Regions from separate parts of the Actinoplanes sp. NPDC051405 genome, predicted to be linked through region 1. Evidence: riboswitches for the same ligand, from Rfam matches in the RefSeq annotation. Region 1 holds a riboswitch; the other holds the start of a gene.

What was found. Region 1 has a riboswitch for ZMP and ZTP ahead of ACZ6S4_RS29595 (bifunctional 5,10-methylenetetrahydrofolate dehydrogenase/5,10-methenyltetrahydrofolate cyclohydrolase). Riboswitches for the same ligand answer to the same signal wherever they lie in the genome.
Region 2: it holds a riboswitch for ZMP and ZTP, as region 1 does, so the genes downstream of both, ACZ6S4_RS26205 (glycine hydroxymethyltransferase) here and ACZ6S4_RS29595 (bifunctional 5,10-methylenetetrahydrofolate dehydrogenase/5,10-methenyltetrahydrofolate cyclohydrolase) in region 1, are expected to answer to the same signal.

The regions. Positions count from the first base shown of each region.
Region 1 covers NZ_JBVJIR010000015.1:93,428-98,728, forward strand. Annotated here, with positions in the region: gene ACZ6S4_RS29585 (polysaccharide deacetylase family protein) at 1-463, shown strand, start outside; gene ACZ6S4_RS29590 (glycoside hydrolase family 26 protein) at 460-1,509, shown strand; gene ACZ6S4_RS29595 (bifunctional 5,10-methylenetetrahydrofolate dehydrogenase/5,10-methenyltetrahydrofolate cyclohydrolase) at 1,499-2,368, opposite strand; ZMP/ZTP riboswitch at 2,385-2,468, opposite strand; gene ACZ6S4_RS29600 (hypothetical protein) at 2,468-3,403, opposite strand; gene ACZ6S4_RS29605 (hypothetical protein) at 3,400-5,301, opposite strand, start outside.
Region 2 covers NZ_JBVJIR010000013.1:9,129-14,429, forward strand. Annotated here, with positions in the region: gene ACZ6S4_RS26195 (class I SAM-dependent methyltransferase) at 194-925, shown strand; gene ACZ6S4_RS26200 (cation:proton antiporter) at 910-2,424, opposite strand; ZMP/ZTP riboswitch at 2,511-2,617, shown strand; gene ACZ6S4_RS26205 (glycine hydroxymethyltransferase) at 2,637-4,061, shown strand; gene ACZ6S4_RS26210 (glycosyltransferase family 2 protein) at 4,372-5,301, shown strand, end outside.

The sequences.
Region 1 (5,301 bases):
CGACTTCGGCCGGCTGCTCACCTGGGACGAGCTCGCCGAGGTGGCCGACGCCGGCATCGAGATCGGCAACCACAGCCTGCTGCACCACCCGCTCGACGTGCTCAGCGCCACCCAGCTGCGCGAGGAGACCCTGCGCAGCAAGGACGAGCTCGAGCAGCGGCTGCAGCGCCGGGTGCGCAGCTTCGCCTACCCGCACGGCTACAACGGCGCCAAGGTCCGGGCCGCGGTGCTGGCCGCCGGGCACGACAACGCCACCGAGGTCGGCCGGCGCCTGCACCGGCCGGGGGAGCGGCGCTTCGCCGTACCGCGGTTGCAGCCGACCCCGGCCATGACCGGTGCCGACCTCGTCGCCCTGGTCGCCGGCGGCGGCTCGCCGCTGGTCCCGCGGCTCAAGCAGCTGGCCCAGCCCGGCTGGCGGGCCGTGCGCCGGGTCGCCCGGGCGACCGGCCGGAACCTCACGTGACGCCGGCGCACCGGGCCGCTCGCGGGCTGACCCGCCGGCACCTCGTCGGTGGTCTCGCCGCGCTCGCCGCCGTGCCGGCCGCCGTCCTTGCCGTACGCGCGATCGGCAGCGACGAGAAGCCGGCCGAGGCCACCAGCTCACCGGGCCGGGCCGCGTCGGCGAAGCCCAGCACGAGCCCCACGCCGGCGGTGGTCACCAAGGGCGGCGGACCGGTGCCGTTCCGGCCCGGCAGGGCGATGCTCGGCGCCTACCTGGGGCTGGAGGGCCGGTCGCTGACCGATAGCCTGGCGCTGCGCCGCAACCAGCTCGGCCGCGACGAGCGCATCGTGCACGTCTTCTACGACTTCACCGATACGTTGCCGCAGGCGATCGAGGGCCTGCCGGCCAAGGCCACGCCCATGGTTTCCTGGCGCGGCTGCCCGCTCGCCGACATCAACTCGGGGGCGAGCGACGCGCTCATCGCCCGCGCCGCGCGCCGGCTCAAGCGTCAGGACCGGCCGGTGCTGCTGCGCTGGGGCTGGGAGATGAACGGCGACTGGTACAAGTGGAGTGCGGCGCGCAACGGCAAGGACGGCCAGGCGTACGTGACCGCGTGGCGGCGCCTGCACCGCATCTTCGCCGAGGAGAAGGCCACCAACGTGTCCTGGGTGTGGAGCCCGAACTGGAACTCCGACCCGGCCACGGAGTGGAACACCTTCGCGGCGCTCTACCCCGGCGACGAGTACGTCGACTGGGTCGGGGTCTCCGGCTACAACCTGCACCGCGAGACCCCGGACAAGCTGTTCGCCGGGATCTACCGGGCCTACTCCGCCCGCAAGCCCATCATGATCACCGAGGTGGGCTCGGTCGACCGCGGCGGCCGGACCAAGGCCGACTGGATCACGCTCTTCGCGCGCTGGGTGGAGGCGCACCCGGCGGTGGGCGCGGTGACCTGGTTCGACACCGACACCCACCCCGGGTACGAGGAGAAGTGGCGCATCGACACCGACGCCGAGTCGCTGGCGGCGTACAAGGCGATGGCGGCGAGCGCCCGATTCAGCGGCTAGCCTTCTCCGCCGCCTCGATCGCATTGCGGAACAGCATCGCCACGGTGGTCGGGCCCACGCCGCCGACCCGCGGGGTGATCGCCCCGGCCACCTGCGCGACCTCCTCGGCCACGTCCGGCAGCAGCCGCCGGCCCTCGTACCGCACGCCGGCGCCGACGACCGTCGCGCCCGGCTTCACGTGCTCGGGCTGGATGATGCCGGGCACGCCGGCGGCGGCGATGAGGATCTCGGCCCGCTGGGTGTAGCGCTGCCAGTCCGGCACGCCGGTGTGTACGACCGTCACGGCGGCGTTCGCGGTCGGCCGCTTCTGGGCCAGCATCATGGCCAGCGGGCGGCCGATGGTCGCGCCCCGGCCCAGGATGACCACCTCACGGCCGGCGACCGGCACGTCGTGGTACGCCAGCAGCGCCTCGATGCCGGCCGGGGTGCACGGCCGGGGCCCGGGCAGGCCCACCGACAGCCGGCCCAGGTTGAGCGGGTGCATGCCGTCGACGTCCTTGTCCGGGTCGACGGTCAGCAGCGCGGCGTCGTAGTCGATGTGCGCGGGCGGCGGGTACTGGATCAGCAGGGCGTGCACGGCCGGGTCGGCGTTGAGCTGGTCGATCGCCCGCAGCAGGTCGTCCTGCGTCGCCTCCGCGCCCAGGTGCACATGCGGCGAGACGAAACCCAGCTCGGCCGCCTGGCGCTGCTTGATCCGGATGTATCCGGCGCTGGCGTCGTCGTCGCCGACCAGCACGGTCGCCAGCGATGGCTGGACGCCGGCCTCGCGCAGCTTCGTCACGCGCTGCGCGACGTCGGCCAGGACCTCGTCGGCCACCGGCTTGCCGGGCAGCAGCCTTGCTTCATGCGGTACGGACATACAGCTTCCACTCCGGCGTGGGCACCCAGGCGGACGGCCCCCACGGCGAGCTCCCCGATGGTGGTCCCCATCCTCGATGCCGCCAGTCGCGTGTCCGCGTCAGTCTACGGCGCTGATGTAGAGGGTGCGGTAGGCGGTGGTGTCCCCGTACCGGTAGAGGCTCACCCGCATCCGCTGCGCGCCCGGCAGGCTCAGCGTTTCGCTCCAGGTCCCGTCCCCGGTGACCGAGACCGTGCGCTTGACCGTCGCGGCCCCCGACGGGCCGGTCACGCTGAGCGTGTACGGCCCGTCCGAGGCGATCAGCCCGGTCGCCGATACCCGCACCGTACGGTTCCCGGCCGCGTTCACCGGACCCGACGGCGTCGCCGACAGTGCGGTCACGACGGTGTCGTGCGTGGCCCGCGACGTGGTGAACGACAGCCAGCTCGCCCCGGCCAGCACGGCCGCGACCGCCACCAGGGGCAGGAACTGGCGCAACAGACGCCGGCGCCGGGCCTTCTCCTCGGCGGCGGCGCGCTGCTCGTCCTCCTCCAGCATCGCGGGCACGATCGACATCACCACGGTGTTCGCCTCAGCCACCGTGTTCGCCTCGGCCATGCCGTTCAGCGGAAGCCGTACCGTGTGCTCGCCGGCGCCGATCCGCACCAGCTTCTCGCCGACCGGCCGGGGTTGCGGCTCCGCGCTGTCCGCCGCGCTCACGCGGCGCGGCGGCAGCAGCCGGGTGGCCAGCACCGCCGCCAGCGTCACCCCGACGGTGGCCACGGTCCAGGCGAGCCGGTCGATGCGCAGGCCCACGACATGGATGGCCAGGCCGGCGACGATGAGCACGCCCATGCTCAGCGCGGGGGTGAGCACTGTGCGCTCGACCGCGGTCAGCGCCCGGCGGCGGAACAGCACCCCCAGCAGCGCCATCCCGGGCAGGACGAAACCGAGCAGCAGCCCACCGGCGATGGCCAGGGCCTGCGGTGCGAACAGGACCGCGGCACCGGCGGCGACGGCCAACGCGGCCACGACCCGGGACAGCAGAGCGCTCACTGGACCCCCGTCCGGTAGATGCGGACAGTGCCGTTGTCGTAGAGCCGGTCCATCCCGGCCAGCGTGTCGAACTTACCGAGCTGCCCGACGGTCAGCGGCGAGGTGATCTGCCCGGACCGCGGGTCGCTCTCGAAGTACGCGCCGCTCTCCGGCAACTGGGTGCTCAACCGCCGGTCCACGACCAGGTACTGGACGTGGACGCGCTGCACCAGGTCGTCCTGCTCCAGTCCCCACACGTCGGCGTAGTACAGGGAGCCGACTTCGCGTACGGGGTCCTGGCGCCCGTACGTGGAAGCCAGCGAGACCGACGTCGCGTCGCCGCCGACCCGGTTGCCCGGGCCCAGCGTGGTGCGCTGCCAGTCGGCGGACGCCACCCCGTACGCGTCGACCGACCGCTCGTACCCGCCGGCCAGGTACGGCCCCGGCAGGATGGAGGCGATCGGCGGCCAGCCACCGGCCCGCGCCCCGATCATCAGCAGTGTGATCATCGCCGAGCCGGCCGCGACCCGGCTGTACAGGTTCCAGCCGCCCGGCATGACCACGTCGATGGCCGGCGCGGCGGCCCGCCACCGATGCCCGAACTCGTCCTTGGCCGGGATGAGCTGCACGCCCCGGACCAGCCCGATCGCGGCCAGGATGGAGATCGGGATGTAGGTGAACGTGGACAGCCGCCCGGCGATCTCCGGACCGTTCTGCCCCAGGAACCGCACCCCGTTGCCGGCGAAGAACACCATCCCGCCGACGACCGCGGCCCACCGCCACCAGTCCCGGTCGCGGCGGTGCACCATGTCGCGGGTGACCGCGAGATAGAGCACCAGCAGCCCGAGCAGTCCGGCGCCCTGCACCACGAGCTGACCGACCGAGACGGGCGCGCTGGTCGAGGCCGGGTCACTCTCCCCGGAGAAGAGCTGCGACACGGTACGCACGACCTGGTCGACCGGCTCCTCGAGATAGCCGAGGACATCGGTGGCGACCAACAGGATCCAGGCCGCCACCACGACCGCGGCGGCCCCCGGCATGGCCAGCGCCGACCATCGTCGCGGCTGATCCACGACGAGCTCGGCGACAGCCAGCAGCAGCAGAGTCGCGACCAGGGCGAGCGCGGTGACGTGGTGGCTGACGGTGGTGAGGGCCATCGACACCACGGCCAGCGCGGCGAACATCCGGCCGCCCTCGGCCCGCCACCGGCGTACCGCCCAGATGGCGAGCATGAAGAACGGCAGGGCGGCGGTCTGGTACAGAAACATCGAGTTGAAGAACAAGTAGTGCAGGGCGGTCGCGTACGTGGCACAGGCGACGCCCGCGACAGCCGGAGAGTTGCTGGCGCGCAGCACCACCGCGAAGAGCATGCCCACGAACACCAGGTGCGCGATACCGGCGACGATGACGCCGGCGGCGGTGACCGGCAGCCCGGTCATCTCCGCCACGGCGGCGCCGAGCTCGGCGAGACCGGGGAAGTGCTCGGCGGGCGGCAGCGCGGGGTTGGGCTGGAACAGCTCCCCGGTCTGCACGATGATCGTGGTGGCCAGCCAGTGCTGCAGCTCGTCGGGGAACCGGAACTGGTCCGGGCTGTACATCCACTTGAGCAGATACTGGTGCAGGGCCAGCCCCATGACGAGCAGGAACGACTCGGCGACCCCGGCCATCCGGCGGCTGAGCAGCCGGACGACGACCGGCGTGAAAACCACGACCTGACCGACCCAGTACGCGAACTGGGCGTTGCCGGTGCTGACCCGGCCGCCGGCGTAGGCCAGGGCGACCATGAGCACGCCGAGAGCGGAGATGGTCAGCACGGCGGGGGCGTGGCCCAGGTCGAGGGGCTCGCGGCGGGCGCGGGCGGGTTTGGGCGTGCGGCCGGGATCGGGCGGGGGAGCGACGTCGGTGCGCTGACCGTCCCG
Region 2 (5,301 bases), on a different contig from region 1:
GCCGGAAGCGCAGGCGGGACGAGTGCAGCGGTCCCCGCGCCGCAGGCATCAGAGCCCGGCCGAGGAGAGCATGCGTCGTAGGCATCCGGCGACCTTAACCTCGGCCGCCGGAACCGGTCATCTGGTTTTCCACCGGTGCGCCCCAGGGGAAAAGCGGTGGCGGCCCGGACGCGGCTCTGGTTGCGTCCAGGGGATGACCGACTTCGATGATCCCGCGTTCTTCGGCGACCGCTGGGCGAGTCGCTACGACGATCTGAGCCAGGGCCCGGACCCCAGCGCGGCCGTGGACTTCCTGGCCGGGATGGTCACGCCCGGGGGCCGGATCCTCGAGCTGGCCATCGGCGGCGGGCGGGTCGCGATCCCGCTGGCCCGCCGGGGCTTCGCCGTCGAGGGCGTCGAGGCGTCCCAGGCCGTCGTGGACAAGCTCCGCACCGTACCGGGCGGCCAGGACCTGCCAGTGCTCACCGCGGACATGGCCGACGTGCCCAACACCGGGCCGTACCCGCTGGCGTACGTCGTCTGGAACAGCCTGTTCAACCTCACCAGCCAGCAGCGTCAGGTGGACACGTTCCGCAACGTGGCCCGGGTGCTGGAGCCGGGCGGGGCGTTCGTGCTCGAGTGCTACGTGCCCGACCCCGCGGCCTACGACCGGCAGTTCAGCACCGACGACGTACAAGAGGACTCGGTCGGCTTCACCCTCACCGTGCACGACCGGATCGCCCAGCGGATCCAGATGCAGCACGTGACGGTGGACGGCAAGGGCATCCGGCTCCTGCCCACCGCTCACCGCTACTGCTGGCCGGCCGAGCTCGACCTGATGGCCCAGCTCGCGGGCCTGCACCTGCGGGAACGGTGGGCCGACTGGGACCGTACGCCGTTCCGCGCCACCAGCGGGAGCCACATCTCGGTCTACGCCAGGCCCTGACCGAGCGTGCTCCCAGCGGCCTGCCGCAGGTCGATGTCGCCGATCAGCCGGCGAGCGGTCTCCTCGTCCAGCTCACGCCGCATCATGGCCTCGCTGACCGCCAGCCGCTGCTGGTCGTAGCCGTCGCCGGCCGCCGTCGCGATCTCCACGCCCCGGGCCAGCATCACGCGGGCCTGCTCCTCCTCGCCGCTGACGTCCAGCCGCAGCCACCGGACCAGCAGGCGGATCGTGGTGCCCTGCAGCAGCAGGGTGCCCAGGGTGACGAACAGTGCGATGGCCTGGATGGCGTCGCGGCCCGGGACAGTCTCCGGCACCGCGGCCGCCGCGGCCAGGGTGAGGATGCCGCGCATGCCCGTCCAGCCCACCACCACGCTCTCCCGTACGCCGGGAGCGGCCAGGCGGTTGTCGTCGCCGCCCTTGCCTCGGCCACGGGACCGGCGCGGCGCGATCCGAGCAGCCCGGGCGAGCCGCGCCCGGGCGAGCCGGTCGCCCATCCGCCACCGCCCGAACAGCAGGAACACGCCGACGAGCCGCAGCAGGATCGCGGCGAACAGCAGCACTCCCGCCGCGATGAGCGTCCGGTTCAGCCCCGGCTCCGGCTCGGCGGCCAGGTCGTCCAGCACGAAGCTCAGCTGCAACCCGATGTACGCGAAGACGAACGTCTCCAGCAGGAAGTCGACGACCGGCCAGAAGGCGTCCTCCTGCAACCGGGTCCGGTAGGCCCCCGGATACTGGTGGCGCGGGTCCAGGGACGTGTTCGCGCTGATCAGGAAGGCCGCGGAGACGACCGCGATGATGCCGGAGGCCTCGATCTGCTCGGCCAGCAGGAACGCGGTGAACGGCACCAGCAGCACCAGCGTGGTCTCCAGGGTCGGATTGCCCAGCCGCTTGCGCAGCAGCAAGGTGGCCGCCGTCAGCAGACCGCCGATGGCCGCACCGAGCGCCGCGTTGCGCAGCAGCTCCAGGGTGCCGGCGCCCCAGCTCGTGTGATCCCCGGCGACCGCGGCCACCGCGATGCTGAACAGCGTGAGCGCGGTGGCGTCGTTGACCAGGCTCTCCCCGGTCAGGATCGAGGTCACCCGGCGGGGCAGGCCCAGCTCCCTGCCGTGCGACACCGTCGTGATGGTGTCCGGCGGGGCCAGCACCGTACCGAGCACGAAGGCGGCGGCCAGCCCGATCGACGGCAGCAGCCACGAGGTCACCACGCCGAGCGCGCCCGCGGTCAGCACCACCAGCAGCACCCCGAGGTCGACGATGCTCCGCAGGTTCTGCCCGAACGCCGTGACCGAGGCGTTCCGGGTGGCCGAGTAGAGCAGCGGGGGCACCACGATCGCCAGGATCAGCTCGCTGTCCAGCTCCAGCCGCGGCACCCCGGGCACAAAACTGATCCCGGCGGCCAGCGCGACGATGATCAGCCCGGGCTGGACGCCGCGCCGGTGGGCCAGGGCGGAGACCGCGATGCCGGCCCCGACGATGAGCAGGATCTGCACGCCGTTCATGATCGCCAGGCTAGTGGCCGGGCCCGCCGGTGTGACGTACTCCCTGGATGAGCGATCGCGTGGCCGGGGCGGCGCCGGTATGCTGGTCGGCGGGCCGTGACTGGCGCGTTCGGATGGGCCAACCATCGGGGAGCGGCCCCGTGCCGGACGACCGTTCTCCGGAGACGACCTGCCGTGCGCCTGGGCCTCTTCACCTGTGATAGGGAGGTCCGATGTCTGCACTGAACGCCGAATCGACCGCGTTCCGCTCCGCCCTGGAAGCGGTCCGCGCCGTCGAGCCCCGCATCGCCGACGCGATCGCCAAGGAGCTCACCGACCAGCGTGAGTCTCTCAAGCTCATCGCCTCCGAGAACTACGCGTCCCCGGCCGTGCTGCTCGCGATGGGCAACTGGCTCTCCGACAAGTACGCCGAGGGCACGATCGGCCGCCGCTTCTACGCCGGCTGCCAGAACGTCGACACCGTCGAGTCGGTCGCTGTCGAGCACGCCAAGGCCCTGTTCGACGCGCCGTACGCGTACGTCCAGCCGCACTCCGGCATCGACGCCAACCTGGTCGCGTACTGGGCGATCCTGGCCGACCGGGTCGAGGCGCCGGCGCTGGCCAAGGTGCAGAAGCGCAACGTCAACGACATGACCGACGCCGAGTGGGCCGAGCTGCGCGCCGCGTTCGGCAACCAGCGGATGCTCGGCATGAGCCTGGACGCCGGCGGCCACCTCACCCACGGCTTCCGGCCCAACATCTCCGGCAAGATGTTCGACCAGCGCAGCTACGGCGTCGACGCGGCCACCGGCCAGATCGACTACGCGGCGCTGCGCGAGTCGGCCAAGGAGTTCAAGCCGCTGGTCATCGTGGGCGGCTACTCGGCGTACCCGCGCAAGGTGAACTTCCGCATCATGCGGGAGATCGCCGACGAGGTCGGTGCGACCTTCATGGTCGACATGGCGCACTTCGCCGGCCTGGTCGCGGGCAAGGTCTTCACCGGTGACTTCGACCCGATCGCCAACGCGCACATCGTCACCACCACGACCCACAAGAGCCTGCGCGGCCCGCGCGGCGGCGCGGTCTTCTGCCAGCCCGAGCTCTCCGACCAGGTCGACCGGGGCTGCCCGATGGTCCTCGGCGGCCCGCTCGCGCACGTCATGGCGGCCAAGGCGATCGCCTTCGCGGAGGCCCGCCGGCCCGAGTTCGCCGACTACGCGCAGCGCATCGTCGACAACTCGCAGGCCCTGGCAGCCGGCCTGACCAGCCGCGGCGCCACGGTCGTCAGCGGCGGCACCGACAACCACCTGGTGCTCATCGACGTCGACAAGTACGGCCTGACCGGCCGCCAGGCCGAGCAGGCGCTGCTCGACTCGGGCATCGTCACCAACCGCAACGCGATCCCGCAGGACCCGAACGGCGCCTGGTACACGTCCGGCATCCGGATCGGCACGCCGGCGCTGACCACCCGGGGCCTGGGCACGGCCGAGATGGACCAGATCGCCGAGCTCATGCACACGGTGCTGAGCAGCACCAAGGCGGGCGCCTCGAAGGCGAAGTTCGACCTGGACGCGGCGGTGTCCGACCGGGTGTCGAAGCAGGCCACCGAACTGCTGGCCGACTTCCCCCTCTACCCGACGGTGGATATTTCGGCCTGAGCAATGCCATGGCCGTACTTCTGAGGTTCGGGGACCCACTGATGAGTGGGTCCCCTTTTCTTTGTCCGAGGCGGGACTTCGCGTTCCTGGCCGCCGGCCGGGCAGTTGTCACACCCTGTTCTCCTGGGTATGCCGCCGAACAACGGATCACTTCCGGCGCCATGGCGCCGTGTCACCGCTGACTGTTGAGCGCGGGTAACCGAACGGTCGATCGCTCCGGAGTGCATGCTGCTTCCTTCACCCGCAAGGGTGCAAAACGGGCTTTTCAAGCAGCGAAACCGCCTGCCATCATTTGCACGACGAACGGGCCGTGGGCCGTTCTTCACCTCCCGTTGGTAGCTCTTGGCGATGCCGTGCGCATTGCTTCGGAAGGCGACAAGTGCGAGACAGCAATTTTGAGGGGCATTGGCGGGCCTGCGTGGTGGCGTTGATTCCGGCGCACAACGAGGAGCGCTCCATCGGGGCGACCGTCGAGGCTCTGCTGGCGCAGACCCGGGTGCCGGACCGGATCATCGTGATCGCGGACAACTGCTCCGACAGCACTGCTGACGTCGCCGCGTCGTATCGGCACCCTTCGTTGACGGTGACCCGGACGGTCAACAACCGGGACAAGAAATGTGGTGGCCTGAACGCGGCATGGCGGCAGTATGCGCTCGACTCGGACATCGTGATCTGCCTGGACGCCGACACGATCCTGCCGAGCAACGCCATTGAGGACTGGGTGCGGGAGTTCGCCGAGGATCCCGGCCTCGCCGGATCGAGCAGCAAGTTCACCATGCGCGGCACCGAGTTCCTCGTCCGGTTGCAGCGGGCCGAATTCGCCAAGTGGACGGACTCCTCGCTGCGACGAGGGTGGACGTCGGTGCTCGCCGGAACAGCCTGTGCGATACGGAACTCGGTCCTGCACGAGGTGGTGCGCACCCACCGCCGGTACGGGCCGTGGCTGCACGCCAGTCAGGTCGAGGACTTCGAACTGACCTACCGGATCCGCGAACTCGGCTACTACTGCCGGGTCTCCCCGACGGTGCGCGCCTACACCGACGCGATGCGTACGGTCAGAGCGCTGTGGGGCCAGCGGATGAAGTGGCAGGTCGGCACCGTCGAGGACCTCATCCGTTTCGGCCTGAACCGTAGAACGTGGATCGATTGGCGGCAGCAAGCGGCAGGCCTGCTCGCGGCCGCGGTGCGGTTCGGCTGGATCTTCTTCACCGTCCTCTACGCCGCGCTCGGGATCCTGCAT